3 regions of the Pseudarthrobacter sp. genome follow, and region 2 is predicted to be linked to each of the others. Evidence: riboswitches for the same ligand, from Rfam matches in the RefSeq annotation. Region 2 holds a riboswitch; each other region holds the start of a gene.
What was found. Region 2 has a riboswitch for cyclic di-AMP ahead of V6M49_RS08935 (hypothetical protein). Riboswitches for the same ligand answer to the same signal wherever they lie in the genome.
Positions count from the first base shown of each region.

Region 1: linked by a shared signal. The riboswitch ahead of V6M49_RS02550 (M23 family metallopeptidase) and the one ahead of V6M49_RS08935 (hypothetical protein) in region 2 are both predicted to bind cyclic di-AMP.
Region 3: linked by a shared signal. The riboswitch ahead of V6M49_RS03775 (C40 family peptidase) and the one ahead of V6M49_RS08935 (hypothetical protein) in region 2 are both predicted to bind cyclic di-AMP.

Region 1 is NZ_JAKFFD010000028.1:14,746-21,525, reverse strand. It holds gene V6M49_RS02580 (molybdopterin molybdotransferase MoeA) at 1-379, opposite strand, end outside; gene V6M49_RS02575 (DUF6457 domain-containing protein) at 345-638, opposite strand; gene mobA (molybdenum cofactor guanylyltransferase) at 635-1,345, opposite strand; gene V6M49_RS02565 (HNH endonuclease) at 1,438-1,938, opposite strand; gene V6M49_RS02560 (NlpC/P60 family protein) at 2,175-2,921, opposite strand; gene V6M49_RS02555 (C40 family peptidase) at 3,093-3,767, opposite strand; cyclic di-AMP (ydaO/yuaA leader) riboswitch at 3,838-4,000, opposite strand; gene V6M49_RS02550 (M23 family metallopeptidase) at 4,149-4,973, opposite strand; cyclic di-AMP (ydaO/yuaA leader) riboswitch at 4,977-5,195, opposite strand; gene V6M49_RS02545 (metal-dependent transcriptional regulator) at 5,362-6,057, opposite strand; gene serC (phosphoserine transaminase) at 6,335-6,780, shown strand, end outside.
Region 2 is NZ_JAKFFD010000113.1:6,179-12,958, forward strand. It holds gene V6M49_RS08915 (phosphatase PAP2 family protein) at 1-168, shown strand, start outside; gene upp (uracil phosphoribosyltransferase) at 211-846, shown strand; gene V6M49_RS08925 (VOC family protein) at 908-1,282, shown strand; gene V6M49_RS08930 (HAD-IA family hydrolase) at 1,340-2,038, shown strand; gene V6M49_RS08935 (hypothetical protein) at 2,100-2,828, opposite strand; cyclic di-AMP (ydaO/yuaA leader) riboswitch at 2,834-2,986, opposite strand; gene V6M49_RS08940 (sensor histidine kinase) at 3,087-4,640, opposite strand; gene V6M49_RS08945 (response regulator transcription factor) at 4,648-5,388, opposite strand; gene V6M49_RS08950 (hypothetical protein) at 5,679-6,008, opposite strand; gene V6M49_RS08955 (winged helix-turn-helix domain-containing protein) at 6,007-6,780, shown strand, end outside.
Region 3 is NZ_JAKFFD010000038.1:55,056-61,835, reverse strand. It holds gene ribA (GTP cyclohydrolase II RibA) at 1-50, shown strand, start outside; gene V6M49_RS03800 (hypothetical protein) at 67-339, opposite strand; partial or broken gene V6M49_RS19880 (hemin transporter) at 326-585, opposite strand; gene V6M49_RS03790 (ribonuclease Z) at 716-1,612, shown strand; gene V6M49_RS03785 (dienelactone hydrolase family protein) at 1,687-2,664, shown strand; gene V6M49_RS03780 (protein adenylyltransferase SelO) at 2,721-4,184, shown strand; gene V6M49_RS03775 (C40 family peptidase) at 4,254-5,105, opposite strand; cyclic di-AMP (ydaO/yuaA leader) riboswitch at 5,109-5,277, opposite strand; gene V6M49_RS03770 (lytic transglycosylase domain-containing protein) at 5,493-6,780, shown strand, end outside.

The sequences.
Region 1 (6,780 bases), on a different contig from region 2:
TGGCGCCGGGCGGGATCAGTCCGCCGGTGACGATGGGGCTGGCCTGGTGGGGTGCCAGCCGCAGGCCTGCGTCTGCCACGATCCACGGACCGCTGCCGTTGACGGCCCATCCGTCCATCGCAGACGACGCGTAGTGCGGCATGTCGTGCAACGCGGTGATGTCTTCGGCCAGGACCCTGCCCAGGGCCTGGCCCAGGGGAACCCGGCCCGGCGGAATTGGCGTGGCGATATCAAAAGCGGCCTTGCGCGCCTCTTCCCAGGTGTGGGCCAGGTGCTTTGCCGGGGCTGTCTGCTGCTCGGGATTTTCGGATACGTCGCCGGGGGCGGCGGTCACTGAACGGGAGTCATTCGACGGGGGTCCCGGCGGATTCGGCGTCATAGTCAGCAGCCAGGGTGCGGGCACGGTCCATGGCAGCGGTCATGGCGGCGGCGTTGGTGGCCTGCCCTGCTCCCGCAGCCAGGCCGGCGGCGAAACCGGCAATAAAGGTGGTGAGCGGGGCGGCGGGGCGGACCACTGAGTGGGCTGCCACGCCGGCCAGCGACAGGATGGTGTTGACGTCGATCTGGACGTCCTCCAGTTCATACGCCTGGAGCAAGGACCTGCACCATTCTTCCAGCGTCTCTTCCTGGCTTTTCACGCTCTGCCTCCCAAATCGTCTGCGGCAGTGTTGCCCCGGAACCCGGCTAGGGGATCCGGACCGGCCACTCCAAGTGCGGCGGCATCGTCCCAGGTGTCCACGTCTGCCGTGGAGCCAGCCGGAACGGCGACAAGCTGCACGTCCAGACTAGCAAGGAGTGCCCTCACCGAACCGTTGATTAAGCGTCCGGTGCTTTCCAGTTCCGCCACGGAACGTTGTAGCGCGACCGTGCTATAAAAACCGACCAGCGGCTGACGGCGGCCATCCTCCGAGACGGCCACCACGCCGTCCGGTGCCAAGCCCGCGGGCGCTCCGGCAGCGGGTCCTCGCGCACGCAACGCAGCCTTCAGCGCCGCCACCGCCTGCCCCACGTTGGGCATGTCGCAGGCCAGCACCAGCGTCAGCCCGGGGCGGCTGCCACCCGCCGCGGACAGGGCCGCAAGCCCGGCCGCGATAGCAGCCGCGGGACCGCTAAAGGGGGGTTCTTCGCGGCAGCGGAGAAATCCGGCAGGGATTTCGCCGGCCGGCACCTCCCCGGTGTCCGGACCAACCACGACGGCGGCCCGGGCTCCCCTCGCAGCGGCGGCGGAGCGACGCAGCAGGGAGTCGCCGTCGTACGTCAGACTCTGCTTGGGCACGCCACCGAGCCGCGACGAACGGCCGCCGGCGAGGATGACGGCATCGAAGTCGAGGGGGTCAGCGTCCACCCTCCCAGCTTAACCGCGCAGGCAGGAATACTGCGCCGGGCTGGAACTACCGCGCGGACCGGAACAAGGCAGCCCGGAACAAGGCGGCCCGCTCAGGCAGCCCGCTCAGGCAGCAGGAACGGATCCCAGTCCGGCGTGGGCTTCTCAAGTTCCTTGATCTGCCAGATGGTGCCATGCGGCGGTTCCGGATCAAACCTGAGCTTCCAGCCCATTTCAGCCGGGGTGTGATCGCCCTTGGTGTTATTGCAGCGGAGGCACGCGGCCACCAGGTTCTCCCAGGAGTCGGCGCCGCCACGCGACTTGGGCTGCACATGGTCGATGGTGTGGGCCCCTTTGCCGCAATACGCGCAGCGGTGTCCGTCCCGCCGCAGGACGCCGCGGCGGCTGACAGCGGTGCCCTGGTTGTATCTGGGGCGGATGTAGCGGTTCAGGAGAATCACGGACGGGCGGCCCAAAATCTCCTGAGGCCCCACCACAGGGTCATCGCCCTCGGCAATAACACTGGCCTTGCCCGTGAGCACAAGCACCAGCGCCCGGCGGAAGGTGACTACCGCCAGCGGTTCATATCCAGCATTCAGAACGAGAGTGCGCATGCACGTACCTCTTTGTGGCCGCACCCGTCAGGGGCACGAGGGCCGGCTGCCCCCGGCATATCCGGGCTATGGATCGACACCACAAGAGTAAACAAAGAATCCCGGGATCAGCTAATCCCGGAAGTAACCGGGGTCACGTGTCGGGCCTGGGCGGCTGTCCGGATCGGTACGACAGGCCGGAGACAGCAAAGGACCCCCGCCGTGAGGCGGGGGTCCTTTGAACACTGAAGCTGCTGCTAGGACACGCGGATGAAGACCGGTCCTGAGCCAACATTGGCGCTGAATACAACGGTCTGGTTGCCGTTGTAACCGCCGTGGACTGCCTGACCGTTGCCGGCGTATACGGCGATGTGGGCCATGCCCGCGCCGCCGTCGGCGTAGTAGATCAGATCGCCGGGCTGGGCCTCGGCGGCGCTCACGGTCTTACCCAGGGACAGGTAGCCGGCGGGCCAGCCGTGGTAGTTGATGCCCACGGCGGCCAGGGCGTTGGTCACCAGCATGGTGCAGTCCTGGCTGACGCCGAGCTGTGCGTAAGCAGCGGACAGGATGGCAGCACCCTTGCCGCTGGCGGCGACCGGAGCCGAGGGAGCAGCCGGAGTGGCCGACGCTACCGTGATGGTTGCCGCGGCCTTGGCCGGAGCCGGAGCTTCAACAACCGGCTCGGGAGCCTCAACCGGAGCGGGCGTGGTGGTCACGGCCGGCTTCTCGTAGGAGATGGCAATGGTGGAAGCAGCGGAAATGATGGCCGGAGCGGAAACCTCAGCCTCAAGGTTCGAAGCGGAAGCACCTTCGTGCTGGACTCCGGTGTCTGCCGCGTTCGCGGCGATACCACTGGTCAGGACAAGGCCGGAAGCAGCAGCGATAACCGCAGCCTGGCGGCCCATGCCGCCGGCGTTGTCGCCGACAGCCTTGGCAATGACAGCCAGCGAGTTGGTCTTGGTGACCTCGGCGCGGTGCCGTGCAACAGTTGCACGTGTAGTCATTAATTTCTCTCTTTCGTTTTCCTCAGGACCGCGTAGGCAGTCCAAGGGCGTTGGAGGCGCCGGCATCTTGGGGGTACGCCGGCACATCCCGAACGGGGATTTAGCGAAAAGTCTCCAGCGAAGAATCGGTTCCGGCAGCACAGGGCTGCAGGAACTGCTGGATTGCAGGAACTACGGGGCCAGCGTGAAGAAGGATCCGCCGCCCGTGGATGCCACGGAGTGGAGCAGCGTGCCCTGTGACGGGTTCAGTGCGCTGATCATCATGCCGTTGCCGACGTAAATGCCAACGTGGGCGCCGCCATTCTGCATGACCAGGTCACCGGGAGCCGGTGTGGCGGTGGGCCGCATGGCCGTCCAGGCATTGGTGCGGGGAATGCTGATGCCGGCCTGGGCGTAGACCCACTGCGTGAAGCCGGAGCAGTCCCAGCCGTTGGGAGTGGTGCCGCCCCAGAGGTAGGGGTGACCGATACCGGTGTAGGCAAGTGCTGCCAGACCCGAAGCAGCAGCAGAGGAGACAGTGTCAGCGAGCTTGGAGGCCGCGGCCTCGGTTGCGGCAGCACCCTGAGCCCCGGTTTCGGAAGCCGTGGACTGCGCGCGGACCCTCTCAACCTTCGGCGCCGGCGTCGTCTTGATGACGGGGCGTTCGAAGGAAACGGTAGCCGTGGGCGCGGCAGTGACGGCAAGTGCCGTCTGCGCGGAACCGGACTCGGTAGAGGCGGAAACGCCGGCGGTGGAATCCGCGGCGTTGGCCGGAAGCCCCATGCTCAGGATCAGACCTGATGCAGCTGCGATAACAGCAGCCTGGCGACCTACGGTCCCGGCATTGGCACTGACGGCCTTGGACACGGAGCCCAAGGGGTTAGTGCGAACCGGTTGTGCGCGGTGACGCGCAGAAGTATGGCGTGAAGACACGAAGGTAGCCTCTCCCAATGCCTGCGAGGTGAGCTGTCGGATTCGGATGGGAGTCACCCGGCCGCGCTGCTTCACAGTGGAAGCTTTGCGACTTAACCCCAAGGCCTTCAGAATCGAAGACCAAAATTGGTTCCCCCGCCCCTGCCAGACGATGTCATGCGAACGGACCTTGAGCGGTGGCAGAGCTAGGCAATCCACTCAAGAACGTCAACTTCGGAAAAGTTGACGCGCTTTAGACGTTACAGGAGTTCCGAGCCAATGTCACATTCAGGTCACGGCATGTTGCTACGATTCGAGAGTTGGCCATCATTTGGGTCAGAGCCAGCCGGTGGGGTCGACGACTTCGCCATTGATCTGGACCTCGAAGTGGAGGTGGCAGCCCGTGGACGCGCCCGTGGTGCCGCTGAGGGCAACCACGTCGCCGCGGCTGACCGTCTGGCCTACCTTGACGCTGGCGGAGGAGAGGTGGTTGTAGGTGGTTTCAAGGCCATTGCCGTGATCCACCACCACGCGGTTGCCACCGCCGTACTGGTGCCAGCCAACGAAGGTCACGGTGCCGCTGGCAGCGGCCATGACGGAGGTTCCGCACTGTGCCACGTAGTCCTGGCCGCGGTGGAAGTCGCCGGAGCCGCCGGTGATGGGACTGACCCGGAACCCGAAGGGTGAGGCCGTAACCAGCTGGGCCAGCGGCGAGCCAAGGCTTCCGGCAGAGGCGGCGCGGGTAATGGATCCCGCGGACTGGGCGCTCAACAGCTGCTTCAGCTTGCCGTCGGGATCACCCTGGGTCACCACGGACGAGCGGCTGAAATCAATTTGGGCGGCGGCTTCGGCGGTCACTTCGGGCTGCGGAGCAGCGGAAACGGCTAATGCAGCCTGGCCGGGTGCCGGAGTGGCCATCACGGGGCCGGTCACAGGAACCGTCACAGTGAGAGCCAGGCCTGTTGCTGCCAGGGCGATGCCGGCCTTCTGGCCGAGGCCACTGGCGGCGGCGAAATCCGTCATCTGCCGGAAGGGTCCCCGGCGGCGGCGGGCTTCCCGCTGTGGGTCGCGGGGCCTCTCCGCGCTGAAATCCTCGGCCACTCTGGGCGCCGAGGCGGGACCCACCGCGCGACGGCGGCCCCTGGAGTATTGCGTGGTCAAGAATGTTCCTCTCTGGGTAGCCTGCGAAGTTAGCTGTCGGATTCGGGTCAGAGAGTTCAAAGACCCGGTCCGCCGTGACAAGCACTTGGCGCAGAGATATCCCGTGAGGATCCTTCGCTGGAAGAGGCTTGCTGCTGACGGACTTAACCCCAAGGCAGTCTTACGACTGCCGGTTGTGGTTCCCCCGCCTCTGCCAGTTGGTGACTGATGCACCTGATCCGCTGGCAGAGCTCGGCTCCGGATCAGGTAACGCTTTTGTATCGACGCTGAGTTTCAACTATAGGTGATTAACTTGGACAGTAACAATTCCGTTACCTTTGCGGAACCTTGCGTCGCTGCGCTATGGAACGGCCCCACGCGCGGCCCCACACGGCGGACCGCCTTCCCGTCAGCTGACGGAAACGAAGACGTGGGATGCCACTTCCGGGGGCAGCTCGAGCGCCCCTTCGATTCCCGGAACGCGCACCGAAATGTACTCCCCTACGCGCTCCAGGGACACCGTGGCACCGGGCCTGATCCCGCCTTCATCCAACTGGACCAGCAGCTCAGGTTCCACCTGGATGGGCTCAGCCAGCCGGCTGACTGTCACGTTCGACGCTGGCCCGTAGCCCTGCATCGCATCCAGGAGATTAATCACACCGGCGTCTGGGAGCGCGGGCGCCGGCCCGCCCAGGGCGGCCAGCCCGGGGATGGGGTTGCCGTACGGAGACTCGGTGGGGTGGTTGAGCAATTCGTAGATGCGCTGCTCTACGCGTTCGCTCATCACATGCTCCCAGCGGCACGCTTCATCGTGGACATAGGCCCAGTCCAGGCCAATCACATCCGCCAGGAGCCGTTCCGCGAGCCTGTGCTTGCGCATCACTTCCGTAGCGCGTTTCCGCCCGGCTTCCGTGAGCTCCAGGTGGCGGTCTCCGGAGACCACGACCAGTCCGTCGCGTTCCATCCGGCCGATGGTTTGGGACACCGTGGGTCCGGAATGCCGCAGCCGTTCGGCGATGCGTGCGCGAAGAGCAACGATGTTCTCTTCTTCAAGCTCCAAAATGGTCCGAAGATACATCTCCGTAGTATCGATCAGATCCGTCATCCAGCTCAGCTCCTCGAGCGCAGTACCTTGCGTTGTCCCACCGTATCGCGTCCCGCTCAGCGGCGAGGTCCGCTAAAAAGCTTAGCCTATTTTGAATTTGTCTGGATAATGCCCGGGCGGAGACAAAGAGTCTCATTGGCCGGACTATGACGGCCCCGGTTCCCCGCCCAATCGAGGGTTCAGGCAGAATAAGGGAGGTCCTTATGCAGTCACCGCCGACTACCGGCCACCCCACCGCCCGGACGTGAGCCACGTCCATGCCGAAATTGGAGCCCCCGTGAGCGAAACCAGCATCACTATTCCCGCCGACCTCCTGCCAAAGGATGGACGGTTCGGCGCAGGACCCTCCAAGGTCAGGCCGGAGCAGCTCGAAGCGCTCTCAGCGGCGTCCAAGACCATCCTGGGCACCTCCCACCGCCAGGCTCCGGTCAAGAACCTCGTGGGCTCCGTCCGTGAAGGCCTCAGCCAGTTCTTCCGCGCCCCCGAAGGCTACGAAGTGGTCCTCGGCGTCGGCGGCTCCACCGCTTTCTGGGACGTCGCCAGCTTCGGCCTGGTGGAAAAGAAGGCCCAGCACCTGTCCTTCGGCGAGTTCGGCTCCAAATTCGCCTCAGCCACCAACAAGGCCCCGTTCCTGGACGCCTCCTCCATCATCAAGTCCGAGCCCGGCACGCGCCCGGTATCGGCCGCCGAGGCTGGCGTGGATGTCTACGCCTGGCCGCAGAA
Region 2 (6,780 bases):
GGCCATCACTGGCTGACCGATGTGATGGCCGGCTGGTTCCTCGGCCTGGCCTGGGTGGGCATGGTGATCCTGGCGCACCGGCTGTTCCACCTGCTGCGGAAACGCGAGCACGCGGGCCCGGCACCCACGTTCGAACACCCCGCCCTGCGGGACGATCCGTCGAGCTGATTCCGGGCCGGACGCTGCGCGCGCGGGTGATAGTTTTGACGCATGCGCACTCTCGTTGTGGACCACCCGCTGGTCGCCCATAAGCTCACCGTCCTGCGGGACAAGAACACTCCGTCACCGGTCTTCCGGCAGTTGACGGAAGAGCTGGTGACCCTCCTGGCCTACGAAGCCACCCGTGAGGTCCGCACCCAGCCGGTCACCATCGAGACGCCGGTCAGCACCACAGTGGGCACCGCTTTCACCAAGCCCACGCCTCTGGTGGTTCCCATCCTGCGCGCCGGGCTCGGCATGCTCGAGGGCATGACCAAGCTGGTCCCCACCGCTGAGGTGGGTTTCCTGGGCATGGCCCGCGATGAGGAAACCCTGGACATCATCACGTACGCGGAGCGGCTCCCTGAGGACCTGACGGACCGGCAGATCTTTGTTCTGGATCCGATGCTTGCCACCGGCGGAACCCTGCGCGAAGCCATCAAGTTCCTGTTCAAGCGCGGCGCCTCAGACGTCACGTGCATTTGCCTCCTGGCCGCGCCGGAAGGCCTGGCCAAGCTCGAAGAGGAACTGGCCGAGGCCAACGTGACCATCGTGCTGGCTTCCATTGACGAACGGCTCGACGAGAAGTCCTACATCGTTCCCGGGCTCGGCGACGCCGGCGACCGCCTGTACGGCATCGCCGGCTAGTACGGGCTGCTCCAGAATGTAAGTCTTCCGCTTTCCTGCCGCCGCCGTTAGCCTGTGGCGCATGGACTGGAAACTTGAACTCGTTTTTGTGCCCGTATCCGACGTGGACCGGGCCAAGGATTTCTATGTCAACAAAGTTGGATTCAACCCGGATTTCGACGAGCGGCCCATGGATGGCATTCGTTTCGTCCAGCTGACCCCGCCGGGATCCGCCTGCTCCATTTGTATTGGCGAGGGCCTCAATGACGCCCCTCCGGGCACAGCCCCAAGCCTGCAGATGGTGGTCAGCGACATCCAGGCTGCCCACGACCACCTCAAGGGCAACGGTGTGGAGGTCAGCGACATCGACATCCAGGACTGGGGGCACTTCGTCTACTTCGCGGATCCCGACGGAAACAAGTGGGCGGTGCAGTACATCCCGGGCCGTGACGCCTGAGGGCGGCGCCCGGGTCGCGACGCCTGAGCCGGTAACGCCTAAGGCAAAATAGGCAGCATGAACATCCCCACACCTACCGCCACACGAGCACCTGCCGCCGCACGAACACTGACCTGCCGGGCCGTCCTTTTCGATATGGACGGCACACTGGTGGACTCCACGGCAGTAGTGGAGGAGGTCTGGGGAGAATTCGCGGCCCGGTACGGCCTGGACATCGCCGAAATCCTGCGCACTTCGCACGGCGTCCAGGCTGCCGATACCGTGCGCCGTTTCGCGCCGGCGGGAGCGGACGTCGCGGCCCTCACCGAGGAACTGGGTGCGATGGAACGGGTGCGGACGGCCGGTATCATCGCGTTGCCGGGGGCTGCCGACCTGCTTCGCAGCCTCCCGGCCCAGGCAGTGGCGCTGGTGACTTCAGCGGACAGGACCCTGGCAGACATCCGCATGGACGCTGCCGGGCTGGACATGCCGGCCACGGCCGTGACGGCGGACCTGGTCACACGGGGCAAGCCGCACCCGGAAGGCTATCTGATGGCCGCCGGGCTGCTGGGCGTGAAACCGGATGACGCCGTGGTGTTCGAGGATGCGCCCGCCGGAATCGCGGCAGGCGTTGCTGCGGGTATCCGGACGGTGGCCGTGGGTCCGAATGCGGGCGAATTGCCAGCAGGCGTGCTGCATATCGCGGATTACCGTGCCGTGACGGCCTCCGTGGAAACGGACGCCGCGGGACGGCAGCTCATTTCTTTCCGGCTTTGACTCTTTCCGGCTTTGACGCCGGCGGATCACTTTCGTGATCCGCCGGCGCCGCTCGGTCGGCCTAGTACCAGTTGTGCGACAGGTGGAAGTTCAGCGCCCCGCACGGTGACTGGTAGCGCTCCTGGATGTAGTTCAGGCCCCAGTTGATCTGCGTGCGGTAGTTGGTGATGTAGTCCGCACCGGCGCTAGCCATCTTCTCAGCAGGCAATGACTGGACGATGCCGTACGCGCCGCTGCTGGCGTTGGTGGCCGTGGTGGTCCAGTCGGATTCCTTGGTCCACAGCGTCTGCAGGCACTGCATCTGGTCAGCGGACCAGCCGTACGTCGCCAGCTGGCCAGCAGCGTAGGCCTGCGCTCCTGCGGGGTCGTTGACTGCCACAACAGGCGCGGGCGCAGGTTCCGGGGCCGGAGCCGGAGCGGGCTCCGGGACCGGGGCAGGTGCCGGTTCGGCGGCCTGGGGCGCGACGTTGATCTCGGCCGGCGCAGCTTCCGGGGAGGCCGGGGGCTGGATCTCGGCTGTCTCGAAGCTCAGCTTCGACTGGGCGCTGGCTTGTTCGGCGGCCTGGTCCGCGCTGGCCGCAAGCGACGCAGACTCGGAAGCGTGTGCCGCGGCGCTGACGCCGACCAGCAGGGCGCACGCCGTCGCGAACACCGCGACGCGCTGGCCCACGGAGGGAATCCGCGCGGCCTTGGACAATGGGGACATAGCTGCACCGAAGCGCGTCTGCTTGCGGTGGCTGTGGGACTTTGTGTCGCCCTGCGGGCGCGTTTGTACCTTGAATTCAGACATGATGGATCGCCTCTCACACCTGCGGAGTTAGCTGTCGGGTTCGGATGAGGGCATCCGGCCACACGGCACAATCACGTGTTGGCTTAACCCCAAAGGGCACTTGGTGCCCGGGACGGTGGGTCCCCCGCCTCTGCCTCTGAAAACGGAATCCGGGAAGCGGCAGAGCTTGGCGTCATCCGGATATGCGGCCCAAACGGGAACCACACGTCATCGACGCTACAGGAGCTGGAACCTTAAGTCACATTTTGGTAACGGGAATCACGGCGATGGTGTGTCGCCTTGCTGCGCTCGGGCGTCAGTGGGTTGCGCCAGCGCGCCGGCAGGGAAGAGCAATGCGAACTCCGTCCGTCCGGCCCGTGATGTCACTTCCACGCTCCCGCCATGGGCCTCCATGATCGACTGGACAATGGCCAGGCCCAAGCCACTTGTGCCTTCGGACGCCCCGGCGCCCGAGGCCGGCGCCGTACCCTTGCGCGCCGCGTCTGCGCGGGCAAACCGGGAGAAAACGTGGTCAACGAACTCCGCAGGGATGCCCCCGCCGTCGTCCGTTACCGTCACCGCTGCGCCGCCATTGGCAGACTTCGTGACAGCGGTGACCACGGTGGTTCCCGGCGGCGTGTGCTTGCGCGCATTGGATAGCAGGTTGACAAGCACCTGACGCAGTTGGGATGCATCACCCGTGACGGCGAGCGGCTCGTCAGGCAGTTCAAGGCGCCATTGGTGGTCCGGGGCGATGACCTTCTCGTCACTGACGGTTTCGATCACGAGTTGTGTGAGGTCAACTTCGCTGAGCTTCAGGGGCTGGCCCTCATCGAGCCGGGCGAGCAGGAGCAGATCCTCCACCAGGGTGGTCATGCGTTCGGACTGGCTTTGGACCCGGGCCAGGGATTTCCGGCCGTCCGGCGTGAAGTCCTCGGTCATCCGCATCAGCTCCGTGTACCCGCGGATGGCGGTCAGCGGGGTGCGCAGCTCATGGGAAGCGTCGGCAACGAACTGCCGCACCTTGGTCTCGCTCCGCTGCCGCGCCTCGAGGGCACTGGCGACGTTGTCCAGCATCAGGTTCAGGGCGTGCCCTACGCTGCCCACTTCGGTTCCGGGGTTGGAGTTCGACGGCGGGACGCGCACCGCGAGTGCCACCTCGCCCGCGTCCAGCCGGAGCCGGGCCACCCGGGTTGCCACCTCGGAAAGCTGCTCCAGCGGCTTCATGGTGCGCCGGATCAGCACTGTTCCTGCCAGTCCGATCAGCGCCAGGCCGCCCAAGGAGACAAACACAAAGGTCCACACCAGCGATGCCAGCGTGCTCTCCTTGGCGGCGAGCGGAAGGCCCGTGACAAGGACATCGCCGTAGCCGGTTTGGACGGCCACAATCCGGTAATCCCCGTTGGACAGCGAGCGGTTCACGGGGATGCCGTTCTGCGTCAGCGCCAGCAGGGTCTGCTTGTCCTCGGAGTCGAGGGGTAGGCGTGTGGTGTCCGAGTCCAGGAAACCGCCACTGGGGATCTGGCCGTTCAGGATCCGCGCATTCAGCGTTCCGACACTCTGCCCGCGGGAGTCAAGCGGGTCCGGCCTGCCGTTGAATCCGCCCAGGGGCGGGCGGCCCGGACCGTTCGAGAGTTTGGCGGCCTGGCTCAGCTGTTCATCCAGCTGACCCGTGAGAAAGGAATCCATGGAGGCGTAACTGAACAGCCCCACGGCGCCGCAGATGGCCACCAGCAGGGCCATGGCCAACAGGATCAGGCGCGTGCGCAGATGCCAGGTGTCCGGTTTCAGCCAGCTCCGGGCTGGTGCTGGGGTTGCTCGCGGCGAGGACATGGAGCTGTTACTCAGCCGGTTTGATGACGTAGCCGGCGCCCCGCACGGTATGGATCATGGGCGGGTGCAAGGCATCCACTTTCTTGCGCAGGTAGGAGATGTAGAGCTCCACAATGTTGGCCTGGCCGCCGAAGTCATAGTTCCAGACGCGGTCCAGGATCTGGGCTTTGCTGATGACGCGTTTGGGGTTCTCCATGAGGTACCGGAGCAGCTCGAACTGGGTGGCGGTGAGCTGGAGGGCGTCGCCCGCACGGGTCACTTCGCGGGTGTCGATGTTGAGGACAAGATCGCCCACCACAAGTTCGGCAGTGTCCATCGCGGCAACGCCGGAGCGCTGGACAAGGCGGTGCAGCCGCAGCAGGACCTCTTCCATACTGAACGGCTTGGTCACGTAGTCGTCCCCGCCGGCCGCCAGGCCCACGATCCTGTCCTGGACGGCGTCCTTGGCAGTCAGGAAAAGCGCAGGTACCTCCGGCGCGAAGGCGCGGATCCTGCCCAGCAGCTCAACGCCGTCGAACCCTGGCAGCATCACGTCCAGCACCAGGACGTCCGGGCGGAACTCCTTGGCAAGCTTGACGGCCTCCGGGCCATCCGAAGCCACCGCAACGGACCAGCCGGCCATGCGCAGCCCCATGCTCATGAGCTCGGAAAGGCTGGGTTCGTCGTCAACCACCAGGGCGCGGATGGGGGAGCCGTCCGGGTGGGTCAGTTGTGGAAGGTTGTTGGTCATGGAGTGCGAAGTGGCCATGGGACAACTCTCCGATCATTCGGTTAGCCCGCGCTATGGGGTTCCTGTGCGCACGCTGTGAATCCCAGCCTAGCGAGCTGGATGGGCGATCTGGGGGCCGGGCGGGACGCCGACAATCCGCCGGCGGACGCCTTCTCCGCTGGACAGGCGGCAAAACCCGGCAGGGAATCTCGGCAAGTCATTGGCCGGTGAATTTCAAGGTCTTGATATGGCGAAAGGGCGAACATTGTTCGCCGGAGAGGGCCATTTGCGCACCCATGACGGACAACAACTCCTATTTTGCCGCCAAATCAGAATGGTGATCTGTAACACAAATCCGCATTTTGTCTCAGTATGCGGAACGTTGCACCCATTGTTACTTGCAAGTTTTCATTGTTACGTTGCACACTTTCAATTGTGAACAAGAACTCAACAGCACCTGCAGCCGCAGAATATTGGCCCAGCACATCCGCTGCTGCCGACATGCGCTGTTGTCGAATGCACGCCTGATCTTCAGACCCCACGAAGTTCTTAGGCATTCGCCCCCAGCCCAGCGTAGGGCGCCATCCCCAGATTTCATTGCGGGGACAATCAGCATTCGAGCCGCGATGACGGCCATTCACATTGAGGTAAGCATTCATGTCAGTTGCATCCGGATACGTCCACATCTCCGTCCGTAACGCAGGCAAGGCCGGCCAGGCTTCCGGCCTCCGCCAGGGGTTCGGTGCCCGACCGGCGTTCGCCCCGGCTGCACCCGGGGCCAGCTTTCCTGCCCCCGGCTACGCACCCCAGGGCTACAACCCCAGTTCCTACGGCCAGCTCCGCGCCGTCCAGCCTGCCGATGCCGCGCCGCTCACCGCGCCCACTCCGGTGATCGCGGGACCCAACAGTGTCCGCCCGGTCGCCAATGACACCGTGGCCCGCGGATTTGTCCTCTACATGGGCATCGACGAGGAGACCGCAGCGGCTGCCGGAACCTCCATTGCCAAGCTTGCCCAGGAAATCCGCGCTTACGCACAGTCACTCGTGACCGGTGCTGAAAGCTACGCGGCCGTGGCCGTGGCGCCGGCCGGCACCCCCGGTTCCGCGCTCGACGTCGTCCGTTCCACCTTTGGTGACCCCACCGTGAACGCGCAGAAGCGCACCGAGACTGCCCGGCTGCAGCAGCCCCAGGACCCGCGCCCGTCCGGCGTCCTGATCGACCTCGCCCGCCGCGAAGTCCACCTTGACGGCGAATCCCTGAACCTGACCTTCAAGGAATTCGAACTCCTGAACTACCTGGTGGAAAACGGCACCCGCACGGTTGGCCGCGATGAACTGCTTGAGGGCCTGTGGCGCAACGCCGAGGAAGTCCCCAACGAGCGCACCATCGACGTCCACATCCGCCGTCTCCGCTCCAAGCTGGGCCGCCTC
Region 3 (6,780 bases), on a different contig from region 2:
GCCGCGGACTCCTGGACCTCGGGTTTTCCATCCCGGCGGAGCAGTTCTAGATGGCGCGGATACAACTTACTGGAGATCGGCGAGCCAGAGGTCCGGGCCAAACACTTCGTACTGGATGTCTTTGGCCGGAACCCCTTTGGCGATGAGGTCACTCCTCACTGCCTGCAAGTGCCGGTGCTGCCCGTCATCGGCCCGCGTCACGCTGTACTGCCGTGGCTGGTGTACGCCGTCCTTCATGGCCATCTTGAGAGTCACGTACTGCCCGGGCAGAGACGGCTTCACGTCCCGTTCGTCGGTCCGTTCCACAACGAAAGTGACGACGGACGTGCTTGTGGGCAACTCTGGACAACAGATGATCGGGCAGCTGATCCGGTTTTTCCACTAGGTGGCGAAAGCGGCGATTGATCCGGCCAGCGCCTGTTGCTGGCGCCCGTCAGCCTGTTTTCCCCGGTTGAACAGGCCATCGCGCAGGTCCGGCCTGGCGTCGAAGATGTGTTTGTAGAACCGTTTGGCAATCTCTTCAATATGTTCACCGACCACAGGCAGCGTTGCCTGGATGACGGGCCGAGAAGTGTCAGGGAGCATGGTGCGTCCTTCCGTGGCGACAGGCTGAACCCAGCTGTCAGTCGCCTTGGCCGTGCCGATGTAGCAGTCCGGGACGGCTTGGAGTAGGGGCGGCTGGATGCAGGCAACCCGCAGTGGGACACTCAGTTCCATGCGTGAGTTTGTCGTCCTCGGCACTGCCTCCCAGGTCCCCACCCGGACCCGCAACCATAACGGCTACCTGCTGCGGTGGGATGGCGAGGGCCTGCTTTTTGATCCCGGCGAAGGAACGCAGCGCCAGATGCTCCACGCCGGGATCCCGGCCACTCAGATCACGCGCATCTGCCTCACCCATGTGCACGGCGACCATTGCTTCGGGTTGCCGGGCGTGCTTTCCCGGATGGCTTTGGACGGCGTGACCCATCCAGTCCACCTGCACTACCCGGCGTCGGGAGAGGAAGTGGTCCGCGCGCTGGTGTCCGTCAGCACCCCCGGACTTGACCTGAGGCTCTGCCCGCACGGTGGCGCCGGGGCCGTCGCGCCCGGCCTGGAGGTACAGCCGCTGAAGCACCGCATCGAAACGTACGGCTACCGGCTGCAGGAACCTGATGGCCGCAGTCTCGTGCCGGACAAGCTCGCCGCGGCCGGGATCTCTGGCTCGGACGTGGGGCGCCTGCAGCGTGACGGAGTTCTGGACGGTGTCCGCCTGGACGATGTGAGCGTTCCCCGGCCGGGCCAGAGCTTCGCGTTCGTGATGGACACGGCGCCCTGTGCGGGTGCCGAGGAACTCGCAGACGGCGTGGATCTGCTGGTGGCAGAGTCAACGTTCAGTACCGACGACGGCGAGCTCGCCAAGCAGTACCGTCACCTGACCGCCGGGCAGGCGGGGGAGTTGGCGGCCAGCGCCGCCGTCGGCACGCTGGTCCTTACGCACTTCTCCTCGCGGTACGGCGACGACGTTACTGCGCTCGAGGAGCAGGCCCGGGTCCGGGCTGGCAGCTCGACGGTTATGGCAGCCAATGACCTGGACCGGATCGCCTTCCCCAATCGGCGCGGTAGCCCCCGGTGAGGCCGGAACTCGCTGACCCTTGCACGAAGGCCGGCTTCGGAGAAGGATATGAGCCTCACTCGAGGAGGCCAATCATGCTCCAGCTTGGAAAGTTTGAACGGTATCTGATCGAGGAATTCTTCGACGACTACCGCGCCGGCGCAATGACGCACCGCACGTTTACCCGCCGGGTCGCATTCATCATGGGAAGCATGGCGGCGGCATCGGGCGCGATGCTGCTCGTCGGATGCACACCCGAGGAAGTCCCACGCAGCACCGACCCCATGCCCACACCCACGCCGTCATCGTCGACGGCGGGCCCCGGCACTGCTTCTGCCGGTGCTGTGCCGGGGGCCAAGAGCCCGCTCTCCGTCCCGGAGGGCGCCGGAGGGCTGACGACGGCGACCGTGCGGTTCCCGGCCGACGGAACCGAGATCAGTGGGTACCTCGCCCGGCCCGAATCCGGTGCAGCCGGCCCTGCGGTGCTGGTCTGCCACGAAAACCGCGGCCTGACCCCGCACATCCAGGACGTTGCCCGCCGCTTTGCCAAAGCCGGGTACGCGGCGCTGGCCCTTGACCTGCTCAGCAGGGAAGGCGGCACAGCCAGCCTTGACTCTGACGCCGTGTCGGGTGCACTGACCCGAGCCGGGGCACAGCGCCATGTTGCTGACTTCGCCGCCGCCTTTGACTACCTTCAGGCCCAGGACTTCGTGGACTCCGGACGCATCGCCATGAACGGGTATTGTTTCGGCGGCGGCATCACGTGGCAGGCGGCAACCGAGCTGGCCGGACTGAAGGCCACCGCCGCGTTCTATGGGCCGGCGCCGGACCTGAACAAGGTGCCGGCCATCAAGGCTGCGGCGTTCGGTGTGTATGCCGAACGCGACCAGCGGATCACCGGCGCGATGCCCGCCCTTCGTGACGCCTTGGTGGCTGCCGGGGTCCGCCACCAGATCACCGTCTACCCCGGCGTCGACCATGCCTTCCACAACGACACCGGCGAGCGCTACAACGAAACCCAAGCCACGGCTGCCTGGAACGACACCCTCGCCTGGTTCGGACAGCACGTCTGAGCAGCACGTCTGATCCGCCGCGGTCTGGGCTGTCCTGCCACGGGTAGTCTTGAAGCATGAGCACCGCAATCCCACTAACGCTCACCTTCGGCGGGCGTTTCGCCCGCGAACTCGGGGAGCTGGCGGTTCCCTGGCAGGCGGAGGAAGCACCTGACCCGCAGCTGCTGGTCCTGAACGAGCCGTTGGCCACCGAGCTGGGCTTCGACCCGTCCTGGCTGCGGACGCCCGAGGGGACGCGGCTGCTCATCGGCAACCAGATTCCTGACGGTGCCACACCCGTGGCCCAGGCCTATGCCGGCCACCAGTTCGGCGGCTACTCACCCCTGCTCGGCGACGGGCGGGCCCTCCTGCTGGGGGAGGTCACGGACATCCACGGGCAGCTTCGGGACATCCACCTCAAGGGCTCCGGCCGGACACCGTTCGCCCGCGCGGGTGACGGTCTCGCCGTCGTCGGTCCCATGCTGCGCGAGTACATCGTCAGCGAAGCCATGCACGCCATGGCCATCCCCACCACGAGGTCCCTCGCCGTGGTGGCCACGGGCCGGCCCGTCCGCCGCGAAACGATGCTGCCCGGGGCCGTGCTCACCCGGGTGGCCAGCAGCCACCTGCGGGTCGGCAGCTTCCAGTTCGCCCGCGTCAACGGCGAGGCGGACCTTCTGAGCCGTCTGGCGGATCATGCCATCAGCCGCCACTACCCGGACGCGGCGCTTGCCGACAAGCCCTATCTCGCGTTCTTCGAGGCGGTCATAGCCGCGCAGGCGTCCCTGGTGGCGCAATGGATGCTGGTGGGCTTCGTCCATGGCGTGATGAACACCGACAACATGGCCATCTCCGGCGAGACCATCGACTACGGTCCCTGCGCTTTTATGGACGCGTTCAACCCCGGCGCGGTCTACAGCTCCATCGACGCGGACGGGCGCTACGCCTACGCCAACCAGCCGGTCATCGCCGAATGGAACCTCACCCGGCTCGCTGAAGCACTCCTGCCCCTGCTCCATGAAGACCAGGACCAGGCCGTGGCGCTCGCCGTTGAATCCCTCGGCGGCTTCCGCGCCCTGTACAGCGTTGCCTGGTCGGCAGGCATGAAGTCCAAGCTTGGGCTGCGCCCGGACACGCACGACGACGTCGCGTCGTCCCTGGTGGACGGCGTGCTGGCGCTGCTCCAGGAAGGCCAGGTGGATTACACCTCCTTCTTCCGGGGCCTCGGCTCGGCGGCCCGCGGTACGCCGGAAACTACGCGGTCCATGTTTGCGAACCCCGAAGCCTTCGACGCCTGGGCCGCACGGTGGCTGGCCCTGGCGCCGGACGCGGACCTGATGGACCGGGTCAACCCCGTCTACATCCCCAGGAACCACCTGGTTGAAGAGGCTCTGGACTCGGCTATCGCCGGCGACCTGGACCCATTCAACCGGTTGGTGGACGTCCTGGCCGATCCGTACACGCAGCGCCCCGGGCTGGAACGCTACGCCGGCCCCGCCCCTGAAGACTTCGGGAGCTATCGGACCTTCTGCGGGACCTGAGAGAACACCAGGGATGGACGACGGCGGCGCGGGGCTGGGTGCCGCCCGCCGCCGTCGAGCATGGTCGGATCACGCTACGCGGACGAAGGACGCTCCGGCGAGCCAGCTGATCGAGTGCACTTCGGTTTTGTAACCGTCCACCCCGCCACTGACAACCTGGCCGTTGCCGGCGTAGACGCCCACATGGCCGGCCGTGATGACCAGGTCCCCTGCGGCCGGTGTGCCCACCACCGGGCCGTACTGGAAGAACTGGCCGGGAGCCAGGTCACCCACGCTTTTACCCACCGAGCGCAGCGCCTTCTCCACCATGGCGGTGCAGTCCTGCTGGATGCCGAGCTGGGAGTTGGCGGAAGCCAGGATGGCCGCGCCGAGCGAGCCGGCCGGAGCCTGGGCCGCCGGTGCGGACGTTGAGGCCAGCCTTATGCCGGTGTTGGTGGGGGAGGCCGGCGCCGCCGCGGGAGACGCTGCGGGAGCCGGTGCGGTGTAGCCGGCACCAGGGATCAGGATCTGGTCGCCGGGGTAGATGATGCTGGTCAGCGAGAGTCCGTTGGCGGCAAGGACGTCGTTGAGCGGGACGCCGTTGGCGGCGGAAATCTGGCCCAGCGTGTCACCCGAAACGACTGTGTGGACGTTGGCCGCGGCGGGGGCTGCTGCAGCGGAAGTCGAAGCAACAGCGGCCGGAGCCGCTGCCGCCGCACTGGTCTGGACCTGAGTGTTGGCAGTCCCGGAGTTGTCCGGGCCGTGGACGCCGGCCTGAGCCGGGACGCCAATGCTGAACAGCAGGCCGGATGCAGCAACAGCCACCAGGGCCGGCCGGCCAAACGTCAGGGGGTGTGTTTTGGCCGCAGTGGCCAGGCCAATGAGGACGGTAGAGCGGGCAGGAACCGCACGAAGGCGTGCGGCAGCGGAATTCTTGGACACGGTTGATCGCCTCTCCCATGCCTGCGGGGTGAGCTGTCGGGTTCGGGTCGGAGATACCCGGCCGGTAGCGCCGCCGCACGGGACGGAGCGATACCGACTTAACCCCAAGGCTTCGAAAAGCCGTGGAAACGTGGTTCCCCCGTCCCTGCCAGCTGGAAAGCGACTGGATCCCGGTCAGCGGCAGGGCTCGGCATACTGGCGGGAATGTCCCGGCTTGAGCCGGGCCACCGTTTGACCATAACTTCCAGTTATCGGCAATGTCACATTCCGGTAACGGAATGTAGGCGTGAAATCCACCCGCGCTTCATCTCGGATTCCCTCCCTCCTCGGTAACGATGTTGCAGGTCAGGCCCCGTAATCCGTATATGCCCGGTAAGCTCACCAACTATGTCCCGGATTGTTCAAAAAATGCGGCTGCCCGCCCTCGCCGGCCTGCTGGCGGTCGCCCTGGTGGGGTCGGCTGCGCTGCTTCCCTCGCATGCCGACGACGACGCGCCGCCCGGCGGGTATCCCTCGTGGCAAGACGTGCAGAACGCCAAGAAAAGCGAGGCCGGCAAAGCGGCAGAAGTCACCAGGATCAACGGGCTGCTGGGCGGACTCCAGGCTGAAGCAGAGGCGCTGGGCAATGCGGCCGTAACGTCCGCCGCGGAGTACGCCAAGGCCGAAGCGGCACTTCAGGCCGCCACTTCCACTGTGGACGCACTCACGGCCCAGACGGCACGCGCCGCGGCCGAACTGGGACAGTACAAGAAGGAAATCGGTGCTCTGGCGGCCCAATCGTACAAGACCGGTGGAACCAACATGGGTTTCTTCGTTGCCCTCGACGCCGTGCAGAACAACAGCATCCACGGCCTGAATATCGTCCAGATCGTCAGCGATAAGACTGCGGCCCTGGTCAACAAATCTGCAAGCGCCGAACGCATTTCCCGTGCCCTGGCCGATCAGGAGCAGGCGGCCAGGGCCGAGCGCGAGCGCCTGTCCGGCGAGGCCAGAACCAAGCTCGACGCCGCCCAATCCGCCCAGCAGGCCATGTCCCGGCAGATCGCGGAGCAGCAGGAGCACGGCCTGGAACTGACCGCGCAGCTGGCCTCCCTCAAAGGGACCACGGCTGCCGTGGAGGGGGAGTTCCGGCAGGGCCAGGTGGCCTTGGCCGCGTATGAAACGGCGCAGGCCGCCAAGCGGGCCGCGGCGCAGGAACAGGCACGCCAACAGGCGGAGGCGGCAGCCAAGGCGGCGGCCCTTGCCGCTGCACAGAAACCGGCTCCGGCCCCGCCTGCTGTACCGGGCGTGCCCGCCCCGCCTCCGGTCCCGAGCCCGACGCCGGTCCCGCCGCCCGTCGTCGTCGTGCCTTCCGTTCCGGGAGGCGCTGTCAACGACCCCGCGGGCGCCAAGAACTACGCGGCCGGGCAGCTCGGCGCCTACGGCTGGGGCCAGGACCAGTTTCCGTGCCTGGCGTCGCTGTGGACCAAGGAGTCGAACTGGCTGACCACTGCCACCAACCCGTACTCGGGCGCATACGGGATCGCCCAGTCGCTGCCGGCCAGCAAGTATGCCAGCGCCGGCAGCGACTGGCTCACGAGCTACCGGACCCAGGTCAATTGGGGCCTGTCCTATATCGCTGACCGCTACGGGTCACCGTGCGGCGCGTGGAACCATTCCGTGGCCAACAACTGGT